One region of the Pseudomonas sp. ArH3a genome, then DNA from elsewhere that is predicted to be linked to it. Evidence: riboswitches for the same ligand, from Rfam matches in the RefSeq annotation. Region 1 holds a riboswitch; the other holds the start of a gene.
What was found. Region 1 has a riboswitch for cobalamin ahead of cobO (cob(I)yrinic acid a,c-diamide adenosyltransferase). Riboswitches for the same ligand answer to the same signal wherever they lie in the genome.

Region 2: it holds a riboswitch for cobalamin, as region 1 does, so the genes downstream of both, K0P33_RS13770 (CbtB-domain containing protein) here and cobO (cob(I)yrinic acid a,c-diamide adenosyltransferase) in region 1, are expected to answer to the same signal.

What each region holds. Positions count from the first base shown of each region.
Region 1 is NZ_CP080330.1:5,092,996-5,100,556, forward strand. It holds gene cbiB (adenosylcobinamide-phosphate synthase CbiB) at 1-108, opposite strand, end outside; gene bluB (5,6-dimethylbenzimidazole synthase) at 105-755, opposite strand; gene K0P33_RS23255 (cobyrinate a,c-diamide synthase) at 752-2,140, opposite strand; gene cobO (cob(I)yrinic acid a,c-diamide adenosyltransferase) at 2,137-2,748, opposite strand; cobalamin riboswitch at 2,827-3,075, opposite strand; gene K0P33_RS23265 (sorbosone dehydrogenase family protein) at 3,175-4,488, shown strand; gene K0P33_RS23270 (C40 family peptidase) at 4,636-5,175, opposite strand; gene K0P33_RS23275 (NlpC/P60 family protein) at 5,320-5,964, opposite strand; gene hda (DnaA regulatory inactivator Hda) at 6,178-6,882, opposite strand; gene K0P33_RS23285 (AI-2E family transporter) at 7,086-7,561, opposite strand, start outside.
Region 2 is NZ_CP080330.1:2,986,031-2,993,591, reverse strand. It holds gene K0P33_RS13775 (IS110 family transposase) at 519-1,460, opposite strand; cobalamin riboswitch at 1,796-2,001, shown strand; gene K0P33_RS13770 (CbtB-domain containing protein) at 2,097-2,285, shown strand; gene K0P33_RS13765 (CbtA family protein) at 2,297-3,004, shown strand; gene K0P33_RS13760 (cobalamin biosynthesis protein) at 3,001-3,393, shown strand; gene cobM (precorrin-4 C(11)-methyltransferase) at 3,463-4,209, shown strand; gene nfuA (Fe-S biogenesis protein NfuA) at 4,321-4,905, opposite strand; gene K0P33_RS13745 (acyltransferase family protein) at 4,964-5,989, opposite strand; gene K0P33_RS13740 (fatty acid cis/trans isomerase) at 6,076-7,561, opposite strand, start outside.

The DNA of each region.
Region 1 (7,561 bases):
GATGCGCCCGGCGAAGTTGCCGAACGCCACCAGCGGATGCCAGCGCTTGGGCTCGCCCAGCAGCGCATCCAGCGCCACGGCAGCGACACACAGCAAGGCCACACTCATTGACTCACTCCCCACACATTCTCATACAACATGTCACTCAGCGGCCGTGGTTCGGTCCAGCCTTCGAGCTGCAACATCGGTGCCGGGTAGAACTCGGCGACCGGGCCCAGGCACAACACCGCCAGGGGTTTGGCACCGGGCGGCAAGCCCAGCAGGTCGGCCAGGGCTTGCGGTTCGAACAACGAGACCCAGCCCATGCCAAGGCCTTCGACACGAGCCGCCAGCCACAGATTCTGGATCGCGCAGGACAACGACGCCATGTCCATTTCCGGCAAGGTGCGACGGCCAAAGATATGGCGTTCGCGGTCATCCATCAGTGCCGCCACCAGCACTTCGGCGCAGTCGTGGATGCCTTCGACCTTGAGCTTCATGAATTCATCGGAGCGCTCGCCCAGCGCCTCGGCGGTGCGCACGCGCTCTTCTTCCACCAGTTGCTGAATCTGCCCGCGCAATGGGCGGTCGCTGATGCGGATAAACCGCCAGGGCTGCATCAAGCCGACGCTGGGCGCCTGGTGCGCGGCCTGGAGCAGGCGGTGCAGCAAGTCGGGGGCCACGCTGCCACCTGTGAAGTGGCGCATGTCGCGGCGTTCGGCGATGGCGCGGTAGACGGCGTCGCGTTCGGCTTGGGGGTAGGCGTTGTCAGTCATGGCCCTATCGCGGGCAAGCCCGCTCCCACATTTTGATTTGCGAACGCTGTCGATGTGGGAGCTGGCTTGCCTGCGATAGCACTCTCAAGGCTCGGCGCAAACAAAGCAGCCACCGCCGTAGGGTTGGAGGGAAAGTAAAAGTGCACGTAGGAAGCCGTCATCCGCCCCTGTCGGTAAACCGCCTCAGCACCGCGCCCGCCGTTAGGGCTAAGCCCACGAGCAATTGGCTGCCACTCAGTACTGGTCAGGGAATGGTGATAGGTGTGACCGCGCAGTACGCCTTCCGGCAACTCGACGCTTTGCAGGGCCAGGGCTGCGAGTTTCTTTTGCATCACCGCATCCCCTTGCAGCAGGCCGACCAGTTCGGCACGGGTGCCGTCGACATCGGTCAGCGAGTCCAGTAAATAAAGCATGCCGCCACATTCAGCGAGCATGGGTTTACCGGCGGCGTGATGGGCGCGGATCGCGTCGAGCATCGGGGTGTTTTCCGACAGCGCCTGGTGGTGCAATTCCGGGTAACCACCGGGCAAATAGAGGCTGTCGGCGTCAGGTAATTCGCTATCGTGAATCGGCGAGAAGAAGCACAACTCGGCGCCCATCGCCCGCAGCAGGTCGAGGCTGGCGCCATAGGTGAAGGCAAAGGCTTCGTCACGGGCGACAGCGATGCGCACGCCGGCCAGCAAGGGCTCGGCTTCGATCACTTCAGGCGCGGCGAAGGTCACCGGTGGCGGCAAGGCTACTTCGCAACTGCTGCCCAGGGCTTGGGCGGCGGCGTCCAGGCGCACGTCGAGGTCATTCAATTCGCTGGCTTGCACCAGACCCAGGTGGCGGCTGGGCAATTCGATCCCGGTTTCCCGCGACAGCGCGCCGTACCAGCGCAGGCCTTCGGTGAGGCTGCCTTCGAGCAATTGTGCATGGCGCAGGGTGCCGACGCGGTTGGCCAGCACGCCGGCGAACGGCAGGTCGGGCTGATAGCGCGCCAAGCCCAAGGCCAGCGCACCAAAGGTCTGGGCCATGGCGGTGCCGTCGATCACCCCGAGCACCGGCACGCCAAAGTGCCGCGCCAGGTCAGCGCTGGAGGGCGTGCCGTCGAACAGGCCCATCACGCCTTCGATCAGGATCAGGTCGGCTTCGCCCGCCGCCTCCCACAGCAAACGGCGACTTTCCTGCTCACCGACCATCCACATGTCCAATTGATACACCGGCGCACCGCTGGCGCGTTCGTGGATCATCGGGTCAAGAAAGTCCGGCCCGCATTTGAACACGCGCACCTTGCGCCCCAGGTTGCGGTGCAAACGCGCCAGCGCGGCGGTGACGGTGGTTTTGCCTTGGCCGGACGCCGGTGCGGCGATCAGGACGGCCGGGCAATGACGGGGCTGATTCAAAGTTCGACGCCCTTCTGTGCCTTGATACCGGCCTGGAACGCGTGCTTGAGCATGCCCATTTCGGTGACGGTGTCGCCCATTTCGATCAGCTCAGGCTTAGCGCCACGGCCGGTGACCACCACGTGCTGCATCGGCGGGCGGGCTTGCAGGTCGCTGAGTACCTGGTCCAGATCAAGGTAGCCGTGCTTGAGGGCGATGTTCAGTTCATCCAGCACCACAAGGCCGATGGAAGGGTCTTGCAGCAGTTCGCGGGAAACTGCCCAGGCGGCTTCGGCGGCGGCGATGTCGCGCTGGCGGTCCTGGGTTTCCCAGGTGAAGCCTTCGCCCATCACGTGAAAGCGCACTTGCTCGGGGAAGCGGCGGAAGAACAGTTCCTCACCGGTGCTGTTGCGCCCCTTGATGAACTGCACCACGCCGCACTGCATGCCGTGGCCCATGGCGCGGGCGAGCATGCCAAACGCCGAGCTGCTCTTGCCTTTGCCGTTGCCGGTCAATACCAGCAGCAAGCCGCATTCGCTCGGGGAATTGGCGATACGTTCATCGATCACGGCTTTTTTGCGCAGCATGCGCGCCAGGTGGCGTTCGTCGCGGTCGGGGGAATCGGTCATGACAGCTCTCCGTTGGGGCTGGACAAAAACGGCGGGCAGGAAAAAGAAATAACAGACAGCCAAGCATCGCCCACCGTGATGCTGTTGGATGTTTCAGGCCGGTCTCCGGACTCATGAGTGGCCTCCCTTTATAGAAAGCAGGCCAACGGTGCGCCTTCCCATATCACGTAGATACAGTGGCAAAAGGCACCGTTTTCACTCATTTACCGTTGCGGGGGCAGCGCCGGAATTGCGGCAGCACTGTGTAGAAGTGCGCTCACTCACCGGCTTCCCTGTTTCACTCTGTCGACCCACCGGTCACAGAGCACCTGGAACAAGCCGCGAAGGTTAGTGGGTTGGGGGTGGAGCGTCAATTAAAGCTGGCCTTGTACTGGAACGATCTGACCGGCAAACACCTCTACCCTTACAGGTATTAAGGAGAAAACCATGCATAAAACCAGACTCGCCCTACTGATCATGCTGGCAGGCACCCTCGCCGCCTGCGGTGAAAGCTCTACTCTGAAGGTCTCAGACGGCACCGGGCCCTCGCCTAAGCTGCCGGAGCCGAACAAAACCCTGATCCCCACCGTGAATATCGCCCCGGCGATTGGCTGGCCAGAGGGCGCGAAGCCGACAGCCGCAGCCGGTACTCAGGTCGCGGCATTTGCCGAAGGCCTGGACCACCCGCGCTGGCTGTATGTGTTGCCCAACGGTGATGTACTGGTGGCAGAAACCAACGCCCCGCCCAAGCCGGATGACTCCAAGGGCATTCGCGGCTGGGTGATGGAAAAGGTCATGGGCCGCGCCGGCGCCGGCGTGCCGAGCCCGAACCGCATCACGCTGCTGCGTGATGCCAACCACGACGGCGTCGCCGAAACGCGCACGGTGTTCCTGGAGAACCTCAACTCGCCGTTCGGCATGACCTTGGTCGGCAACGACTTGTATGTCGCCGACTCGGACAAGCTGTTGCGCTTTCCTTATCAGCCGGGCGAAACCGCAATCAAGGCCGCCGGCACCAAAGTGGTCGACTTGCCCGGCGGTAGCATTAACCACCACTGGACGAAAAACGTGGTGGCCAGCAAGGACGGCAGCAAGTTGTATGTGAGTGTCGGCTCCAACAGCAACGTCGGCGAGAACGGCTTGGCGGCGGAAGAAGGTCGCGCGGCGATCTGGGAAGTCGACCGCGCCACCGGCCAGCACCGCATTTTTGCCTCCGGCTTGCGTAACCCCAACGGCATGGCTTGGGAACCGCAGAGTGGCAAGCTGTGGACGGCGGTGAATGAACGCGATGAAATCGGCAGCGACCTGGTGCCGGACTACATCACTTCGGTCAAGGACGGCGCGTTTTATGGCTGGCCGTTCAGTTACTACGGGCAGCATGTGGATATACGCGTTTCACCGCAGAATCTGGACCTGGTCGCCAAGGCCATCGCCCCGGACTATGCGGTGGGCCCGCACACTGCGTCTTTAGGCCTGACCTTCGCTGAGGGCAGCAAACTCCCGGCGCAGTTCAGCAACGGCGCGTTTATCGGCCAGCATGGTTCGTGGAACCGCAAGCCGCACAGTGGCTACAAGGTAATTTTCGTGCCGTTTGAGGGTGGTCAGCCTAAAGGGCAGCCGGTGGATGTGCTGACGGGGTTCCTCAACAGTGATGAAAAAGCCATGGGCCGGCCGGTGGGCGTGGTAATTGATCAGCAGGGGGATTTGCTGGTGGCCGATGATGTGGGGAATAAGGTGTGGCGGGTGTCGGCGGCTAAGTAAGACGCCATAAAACCAATGTGGGAGCGGGCTTTTTTTGGGGGTTGGCTTGCCTGCGATGGCATCAACTCGGTTTAACGATAAGACCGAGGTGCCTGCATCGCGGGCAAGCCCGGCTCCCACAAAAGCACTGCTCCCACATTTTGATTTCTAGGGGTTGCGCGCCAGATTCGCAGGCAATACACGCTTGGCGCTCAAATAAGCATTCTGCCAATAGGCCTTGGACAGGGTATCGAGCTTCACCGTACCGCCGGTTTGCGGTGCATGTACGAATCGCCCTTCGCCCACGTAGATACCCGCGTGGCTTACCTGTGAGCCGCCGCCGGTCGCGAAGAAGATCAGGTCACCGGTCTGCAGGTTGTTTTCGCTCACATCCTGGGCACGCATCACGATCAATTCACGGGTGGTGCGCGGCAGGCTGATGCCCGCAGCGTCACGGTAGACAAACCCGATCAAGCCGCTGCAATCAAACCCGGAGTCCGGCGTATTACCGCCCCAACGATAAGGCGTGCCGACCAGGCCCAGCGCACGGAAGAGCACGTCTTCGGCTGCCGGCGAGAAATTTTGCGTGGAGTAGTTGAACACCGGCTTAGGCTTGACCGCTACAGGGGCGGGCGGCGGTGGTCGGCTTGCGCAGGCGCTGAGAAGCGCGGCGCACACCAGAAGAATGAGGCGGGCTGAGGTCGACATGGGCAGAACAATCCTGGTCTGGATGCGGCTTTCGCTGCCGAGCGCTGAAAACCAGAACGCGCAAGCAAAGCTCGCGCGAACGGATTACAACAATGTCCAGGGATTCTAGCGCTTACACGTCAAACTTCAAGTATCACTTTAACTTTACTTACTAGCGGTAACCGTAGTCGGGGCCATGGCGAGTGCACGCTTGGCTTCGATGAAGGTTTTGCTCCAGTAGCTGTCACCCAGGTTGTCGACTCGAACACCGCCACTGCGACGGCTGCTGGAGTGGATAAACTGGTTATCGCCCAAGTAGATACCGGCATGGCTCACACGACCACGGCCAGCCGTACTAAAGAAAAGCAGATCACCGGGCTTGAGGTTCTTGCGTGCGACCAACGGTGCATCCACGTTGATCATTTCGCGCGTGGAGCGAGGCAGATTCATGCCCGCTTCTTCACGGAACAGATAGCCGATGAAGCCGCTGCAGTCGAAACCGGCTTCGGAGGTGCCGCCGAAACGGTAACGGGTACCGATCAGGGACATGCCGCGTTCGAGGATGCTGTCGGCCAGAACTGGAAGCTGGTAAGGCTTGCTGCCGGCGAAGGCGGCGAGTTCTTTCTCAGTTGCCTGCTCTTCTTTATAGAGAGCTTCCTGATAGACAGTGGAAGACTGCGCTGCAACGAATTTTGCCTGAGACTGTTGTGCTGGTTTTTGCTGCTCAGCCACGTTTTGAGTGTGGGTGGCGCAACCAAACAACAGGGTAACGAGTGCGAGAGGCACGAGGGGTGCGAAGCGATTTAGCATGGGCACGACCGTGGCTGATGTGTAAAGAAGCCGAGACTATGCCCTCTATCACATCGATTTGCAAATTCAATCGTGATCTATGTGACTTCTTGTTTGGACTATGACATCTAAGCCCTTAATACCCTATACGCGCCTTTTGCGTGGCCAAAGCGGCCCAAACGCAGGTTTTCTGGCGCCTGAAATTTGCCGAAAGCCCCGTAATACAAGGGCTGGCTACCAGCCGAGGGTTTCCTTGAGGAAAGGAATGGTGAGCTTGCGCTGAGCCTGCAAAGAGGCCTGATCGAGTTGTTCGAGCAAATCGAACAACGCGCTCATGCTGCGGGTGCCACGGGTGAGGATAAAGTGCCCGACCTCATCGGTGAGGTGCAAGCCGCGACGGGATGCGCGCAATTGCAAGGCGCGCAGTTTGTCTTCGTCGGACAGCGGGCGCATTTGGAAGATCAGCGCCAGGGTCAGGCGCGACTTGAGGTCGGCCAGCTTCACTGGCAGCTCACGTGGCGAGGTGGACGCGGCGATCAACAGGCGCCGGCCGCTGTCACGCAAGCGATTGAACAGGTGAAACAGCGCCTCTTCCCAATCCGCCTTACCGGCAATCGCCTGAAGATCATCCAGGCACACCAACTCGTATTGCTCCAGGTGGTCGAAGATCCCGATACCCCGGTCCATCAACTCAGCCAATGGCAGGTACACCGCCGGCTCACCCATTTGCTCGAAGCGCAGGCACGCGGCCTGCAACAGGTGGGTACGCCCCACGCCGTGCTTGCCCCACAGGTAGATCAGGCTTTCAGTCCACCCGGCGTCGGCTTCGCAGAGCCGCTCGACATAGCCGAGTGCAGCGGCATTGGCGCCTGGGTAGTAATTGATAAAGGTGGCGTCGTCACGCAGACGCACACCCAAGGGCAGCTGAATCGGTTTCATGCTGACTGAACGGCTCCAAACGAACCGTTAGTGGCCTCTGTGTAAAGTTTGCAAAGTTTATACCCGTGACGCCGGGCGCACAATGCAGCAGACCACAAGCAAAATCAAAGGTTTGCGTTAACTTGGGGCGATTTGCGCAAATAGTTTGACACCACCTTCCAAAAACAACAAACCCGGCCTGGGCCGGGTTTGTGACGAAGCGGTTACAGATCGGGGTCTTCAGCCCCGGTATACACATCCGAATCTTTATACAAATCGTGCACATGGCGCACCAGCACCATGATCACCGCCGCCACCGGCAGCGCCAGCAGGATGCCGGTGAAACCAAACAGCTCACCGCCCGCCAGGATCGCAAAGATCACCGCCACCGGGTGCAGGCCGATCCGGTCACCCACCAGCAGCGGCGTCAACACCATGCCTTCAAGGGCCTGGCCGACCATGAACACCGCAACAATCCCGAGCATCGGGTACAGGTCGCCGCCAAACTGGAACAACCCGGCCACCAGTGCCGCGCCAATGCCGATCACGAAGCCCATATAAGGCACGATAGCGGCCAGGCCGGCGATCAAGCCGATCAACAGGCCCAGCTCCAAGCCAATCGCCATCAGGCCGGCGGCGTAGATAATCCCCAGGGCCAGCATCACCAGCAACTGACCACGCACGAACGCGCCCAGTACCT
Region 2 (7,561 bases), 2.1 Mb from region 1:
AAGATCAAAAGCACGGCGGCCTAGTAGCCGACCTGAGTGGTTAGATCAAAAGCAAGCCGAGGCGGCCTGACAGCCGACCTGATCTTGGAAGATGAAACTCAATCAAATGTGGGAGCTGGCTTGCCTGCGATGGCATCGGCTGGTTATGCCTGACACACCGAGGTGCTTGCATCGCAGGCAAGCCAGCTCCCACAGAAAAGCAGAGCACTGCGGTGCTGGCAGCCAAGCCCGCTCCCACAGTTGGATCTCGGTACATCAGACAGAGAGTGTGCTGCTGTGCTTTTGCCCTGCTTTTGCTTCTACCACTCAGGTCGGCTACTAGGCCGCCGTGCTCTTGCTCTTGCTTTTGATCTTGATCTTGATCTTGATCTTGATCTGAGGCGCCCCGTTAACCACGATGGCCGAACGCAGGCTTGAATCCGTGGGTAACCCGGCAGGACGCCGGGTTAGCCGCGATGGGCCAAGGATGGCCCATCGCGGCGGCCCACGGATTCAAGCCGAAGCAACCGTGTCGAAATTCAAGCCATTTCAGCGAAATGCTTTTGATCGCGCACCATCGCATTCAAGATCGTCAGCAGCTTTCTCATGCATGCAACCAGCGCTACTTTCTTCGTCTTTCCTGCAGCAAGCAGATGGTTGTAGAACCTCTCGATCACCGGGTTATGGCTCTTCGAGGACAAGACGGCCATGTAAAGCACACTTCGAACCTCAGCTCGACCACCCCATATCCGTCTACGCCCTTTGTAGAGGCCGCTATCGCAGTTAAAAGGCGCCACACCAACCAAGGCAGCCACTTGTTTGCGATTAACCTTGCCCAGCTCCGGAACCATCGCCAGCAGCGAAAGTGCGAGCACGTTGCCAACACCAGCGACCTCGCGTAGCAAATCATAATTGGCCTTCCAGACCGGGGAAGCCTTGATGGCTTCGTGCAAGTCATCGTCTGTGCTTTTAAGCCGCTTTTGAAGCCAGGTGATATGTGCCTTGATGTCTCTTCGAAGTGCCTTGAATACCGCCTGCTTCAGCCGAGACTCCTCCGCCACGATCATGTCGATGAGTTGGCGGCGTCGAGTGAGTAGATCTGCCAGCTCACGAGTGTGTTCATCTGGCATCTCTCGAATCTCGGGTTTGACCGCCTGGGCAAACTCCGCAATCACCTGGGCATCCAGAGCATCGGTTTTAGCCAACCGACCGGTAGCTTTGGCGAAATCACGCACCTGGCGGGGGTTGACGACAACGACTGGCAGTCCCGCAGCGCAAAGCTCCGCAGCCGCAAGCCGCTCATATCCCCCAGTTGCTTCCAACACCACCAAAACCGGCTCCTGAGCCTTGAGATGTTTAGCTAAACGCTGGATATCTTCTTGAGTATTGAAAAACTGTTCGACTTGGCCAGTGGTGCTGACAAATGAGTCGAGCTTGTTTTTGGAAACATCAATTCCGACAAACGCAGAGTCATGGTCCATGGTGTTTTCCTCACGTCCAACCTTGCAGAATCGGGCTTCGCGCCCTGGCAACCGTTCGGACTAGTTTAGGAAGGAATCTGCTTCGACCCACGCTCACTCACGATCTCGAAATCCGAGGGCATAACGGTCTGAAGCAGATGAAAATCATCTTACAAGGGCACACCGAGCCTAAGCGAGGTGCCGAGTGGTGGGGCAAGAGCCCTTTTGGTTACTTTTGGGGCTCTTTTCCAAAAGTGACCCGCTGTAAGAGCGGAACCCTACGAAGCCGTTGCCGCAGCAACGGATATGTACCCCAAAAAAACTCCCAATTGACTCCCCTCCCACCCCCATGCTCTCCTACACATCTTGTTTCGGGTGCCCTTCACAGGGTGAAACGGGAAACCGGTAAATCATGCATACATGACCAGTCCGGTGCTGCCCCCGCAACGGTAAGCGAGCGAAGCGTCACAGCCACTGTGCCTGCAAGGCATGGGAAGGCGATGCTTTTTAGACCCAGTGTCCCTCGCAAGCCCGGAGACCGGCCCGAAAAATCAGATAACAAACCCGCGGTGGGCGGGCGCTGTTCAGAACCCCGCGTGCCCGGCTCGCGGGGTTTCCATGCGCCCGTTTCACCCTGACACCCAGAAGGGACGCGCCATGTCGATCATCAGCAGCACCTCGCACACCGCCAGCAGCACCACCACCCTGAGCCAACGCCTGACCGCCGCCATCGGTGCGTCGATCCTCGGCGCGTGCCTGGTGTATTTCGCCGGTTTCTCGCATATCGAAGCGGTGCACAACGCCGCCCACGATACCCGCCACAGCGCCGCGTTCCCGTGCCACTGAGACCTGCCGACATGATCAAGCGTATCGCCCAAACCGCAGGCTTCACCGGCTTGCTGGCCGCCCTGTTGCTGACTCTGCTGCAAAGCTTCTGGGTCGCCCCGCTGATTCTGCAGGCGGAAACCTTTGAAAACGCCCCGGCCGCTGCCGAAGTAATACCCCATGAACATGCACAAGGCGCCGCCGCTCACACCCACGACGCGGAAGCCTGGGAGCCGGAAAACGGCTGGCAACGTGTGTTGTCGACTACCGGCGGTAATCTGGTGGTGGCGGTTGGTTTTGCCCTGATGCTGGCCGGTCTCTATACCTTGCGCGCACCGACCCGCACGGCTCAAGGCTTGCTGTGGGGCTTGGCCGGTTACGCGACGTTTGTACTCGCGCCGACCCTGGGCCTGCCGCCGGAGTTGCCGGGCACCGCCGCCGCTGACCTGGCCCAACGTCAGGTCTGGTGGATTGGCACGGCTGCGTCCACCGCTACCGGTATCGCGCTGCTGGTGTTTGGCCGCAGCTGGCTGCTCAAAGTGTTGGGCGTGGCGATCCTGGCCGTGCCGCATCTGATCGGTGCGCCGCAGCCTGAAGTGCATTCGATGCTGGCTCCAGAAGCGTTGGAAGCACAATTCAAAATCGCTTCGCAGCTGACCAACGTCGCCTTCTGGCTGGCCTTGGGTCTGATCAGCGCTTGGCTGTTCCGCCGCAACCGCGACGGTCAATACTCGGCATGACCCTGGTGGTCGGCCTGGGTTGCCAGCGGGGCTGTGATGTTCACACCCTGCTGGGCCTGCTCGACACTGCCCTCGCCGAGGGCAGTATCGAACGCCATCGCATCACCGCGCTGGCCAGTCTTGACCGCAAGCAGAATGAACCTGGGCTGCTCGCTCTAGCAAAGGTGCTGAACCTGCCATTGCACTGTTTCAGCGCCGCACAATTGACGGTTTTTGAACACCGTCTTAGCCACAAATCAGAGGTCGCTTTTGCCCATACCGGCTGTTACGGCATCGCCGAAAGCGCCGCGCTGGCCTTGGCTGAACAGCTCTCCCACGGCCCTGCCCGCCTGCTGATCACGCGCAAAAAAGTCGCCCAGGCCACCTTTGCATTAGCCTGCGCCGACTAAAAACCCGATAATCGCCCTTCTCGATCATGAGCAATCTTCATGCTCGCCCGATTTTCAACAGGAACTCCCATGACCGTCTACTTCATCGGCGCTGGCCCCGGCGACCCGGAATTGATCACCGTCAAAGGCCAGCGGCTGATCCGCAGCTGCCCGGTGATCATCTATGCCGGCTCGCTGGTGCCGGCGGCGGTATTGGAGGGCCATCAGGCGAAACAGGTGGTTAACAGCGCCGAATTGCACCTCGAGCAAATCATCGACTTGATCACGGCAGCCCATGCCAAGGGCCATGATGTGGCGCGCGTACACTCCGGCGACCCCAGCCTGTATGGGGCGATTGGTGAGCAAATCCGTCATTTGCGTGAGTTGAATATCCCCTTTCAGATCATTCCAGGCGTCACGGCGGTGGCGGCCTGCGCGGCATTGCTGGAGACGGAACTGACCCTGCCGGGTATCGCCCAAAGCGTGATCCTGACCCGCTACGCCGATAAAACCAGCATGCCGGCCGGTGAGGATTTCGACAGCCTGGCGCGCCACGGCACGACCATGGCGATTCACTTGGGGGTTAATCATCTGGAGAAGATCGTTGCTGAGCTGCTACCGCATTACGGTGCGGATTGCCCGATTGCCGTGGTGCACCGCGCGACGTGGCCGGATCAGGATTGGGTGGTGGGTACGTTGGTGGACATTGCCGAGAAAGTGGCCGCCAAGGGTTTCCGTCGTACGGCGCTGATTGTGGTGGGTCGGGTGCTGGCGAACGACAGCTTCAGCGAGTCGTCGCTGTATCGCGCGGGTCACGCGCACCTCTATCGGCCCTGATAAAACACAGTTGATCATCTTTGTTAGATATATATTGCAAAGCATTGAATTACATACATAAAAAAACGGCGCTCACGGGGCGCCGTTTTTTGTTCGCAGTGAACACCTTACTCAGTAGTAGGCGTTTTCTTTCTGCGTGTGGTCAGTCACGTCACGTACGCCCTTGAGCTCAGGAATGCGCTCGAGCAGGGTGCGCTCGATGCCTTCGCGCAGGGTCACGTCCGCCTGGCCACAGCCTTGGCAGCCACCGCCGAATTTGAGTACGGCGATACCGTCTTCCACGACGTCGATCAAGCTGACCTGCCCGCCGTGGCTGGCCAGCCCCGGGTTGATTTCGGTTTGCAGGTAGTAGTTGATGCGCTCGTTGACCGGGCTGTCGGCGTTGACGTTTGGCACCTTGGCGTTGGGCGCCTTGATGGTCAACTGGCCGCCCATGCGGTCGGTGGCGTAGTCGACCACGGCGTCGTCGAGGAAAGCTTCGCTGAAGTTGTCGATGTACGCGGTGAAGCTTTTGAGCCCCAGGGCGGTGTCTTCAGGTTTTTCTTCCCCAGGCTTGCAGTAGGCGATGCAAGTCTCAGCGTATTGGGTGCCGGGCTGGGTGATGAAGACGCGGATGCCGATACCCGGGGTGTTCTGCTTGGACAGCAGGTCAGCCAGGTAATCGTGGGCGGCGTCGGTAATGGTTATGGCAGTCATGGAAACTCCTCACAGGCTTGCGGGCAGTTTACGCCAAACATTACAGAGGCACAAAGTCCTAGTGTTTTTGTCGGGAAAGGCGTGTCGGGTCATCCATGCCAAACCAACGCTTGAACACGCGATAGCTGCCCTTTTCCAGCCATTGGTAGCTCGCAAATGCACACAATGCCGTCACTGCGATGCAAACGGGCAGGATCGCATAAGGGTCTATGCCCGTGTGTTCCGCAGCCCATCGCCCAGCGTACAGCACCATCGTGTGGATCAAATACACCGAATAAGAGCAATCCCCGAGCATCTTCAACAGGCGCGAGCCCTTGAAGTAAGGCTCCAGTGTCACACAGCTGATGACGAGTACCGCGCTGGGCACGCCCCACTCCAGCGAACGGGGTACATCTGCGCCGATATAAATCGCTACTAACGCACCCACGATACCCAACAACGGCAGCCACGCCCTGGCCCGGCACAGACCACGGCGATACAGCATGCCGATCACAATGCCCATCAGAAACTCCAGGACAATGTCGTTGCTGTAAAAACCGCCGGCCAGGTTCAAAGCCGGACTGATGATGCCGCACACAAGATAGAGCAGCCCGGCCACCACCCAAAACCGATACGACGTACGAACCCACAAGGCCAAGGCGAACAGAAGATAAAACAGCATCTCGAAGTTGAGGGTCCAGCCGACGTCCAACAGCGGATAGATCCCAAAGCCCGCGGGGTGCTGGGCAGGGATAAACAGCATCGACAGGGCCACGTGGCTCAGCACCCACTCATCATTTGGGAACATCGCGGGCACCGCCACGATCAGCAGGGCCATGAGCAGGGTATAGAACCAATATGCCGGCGCGATCCTTGCCACGCGCATAAGCATAAAACGCCACGGTGTCAGGGCTTTGTCTGCGCTCGCAAGGAAAATCACCAGGCCACTGATGACAAAGAAAATATCCACGCCAACGGCGCCTTTGTCGGCAAACAGATACTCCAGCGGGCCATGGACCTCAAAGTTGAAAAAAACCTGCATGAAGTGGTGCCCCACCACCACCCACGCTGCCAAGGCACGTAGCGCCTGCACTGAAATCAGCATCATCGGAATACCTGTTCCAATCCCGCAAGATAGATACCCGACTGCTTCAGCACTCGCTTAGAGAGATGACTGAGTCACTGCAATACTTATAGGTTCTCATACCGGTTCATGTCCAGAACCCCCTCTTCCACCGGCGTGGTTTCGCGGATGTACTGTGACAAGTCGTGAAAGTACTGCCAGAACTGCGGATGGCTGCGGCGTATGCCCCAACGGTCGACAATCTTCTCAAACCGCTTGGCATCCTTGGCATTCTCCATCGCTGCCACAAACTCCGGCACTTGCTGCGCCGGAATATTGAACATGAAGTTCGGGTAACTGCTCAGCACGCCCGGATAGACAGTCAACGTGTCCAACCCCGGCTGATAGCGATAAGCCTCACCCAACAAAAACGCCACATTACTGTGCGCCCGATTACGCAGCAGGCTGTAAACCACCCGCTGACCATTGGCCGTCTCAACCCGCAGCATCGTAGCCTCAGGCAACTGATCAATCACCTTGAGCCCCGCCGCCGGCCGCGACGTCAGACGGCTCAGCGCCTGCTCCGCATCCTGTAACGCTGGATCAATCCCATCGCGCGAGCAATAGGCCCCGGTACAGCGGTTGATCGGATCCGGACTAGCGTTCAGGTTGCCATAGCGCGTCAACAACTGGTTGGCAAAATCTCGCTTCGGATCCTTTTCATCCAAATGCAGCCCGCTCGGTTTATCGTCATCAATAGCTTCATAGTCCAGCCACAGCTTGAGTTTGCCGCTGTTCTGGTACCAATCATCCATAAAATCATCGCGAGTATCCGCCGGCATCAGGCGCAGGAAGTTCTGCTCGGCGCCATTGCGGATCAGGTCGAAGTACAGCCGGGTCTGGGCTTGATGGGACACGTTGCCGAACACATCGAAGTTCACCGCCAACTGATAATAGGTGCGCTCCAGCAGCGGATAGTCAAACAGCCACATCGTCTGCGGTACCTCACCGATCAAGCCCTTGTTCACCGAAGCGCTGTCGAAGTGGCGGAAAATGCTCAACAAGGCATTGTCATTACCGGCCCACAGGCTGGACCAACTCGGTGGCGGCAAATCAGCGTAGCTGTCACGGCGCAAGGCTTCGTATTGGTTGCGCTTGTCGCGATACGCCAACCACAGGCTGAGCACGCTGCCCACGTCGTCGTTCTGCCCCGGCATCGCCAGCAATGGCGTGGCCTGGCCGCGATAACGCGCATCGGTGATGTACAGGTCGTGGTCCGGGTCCTGGAACAGGGTCCAGAAGTTGTCGCGAATCACATCCGTAGCAATCTGCCCACGGCACACCGGCCCACGAATAAAGGTGCGCACGAAGTATTCGGCGTTATCGAGCATAAATTGGTAGCGCGCTTTGGCCGGAATCGCCTCGAACGTCTCGAACGGATTGGCCCGGCGCCCGGGGCCGTAGCCCGGCAAGGCGTTGACTTGCCAGTCACCGGCGTAGAACAGCGCTTTGATCCGCGCCATTTTTGCCGCGCTGAACGGGTACGTGATGTGGGTTTTATGCACGATCACACCCTGCACCGGCCACAGGCGGTAATACACCTGGGTGCCCGGG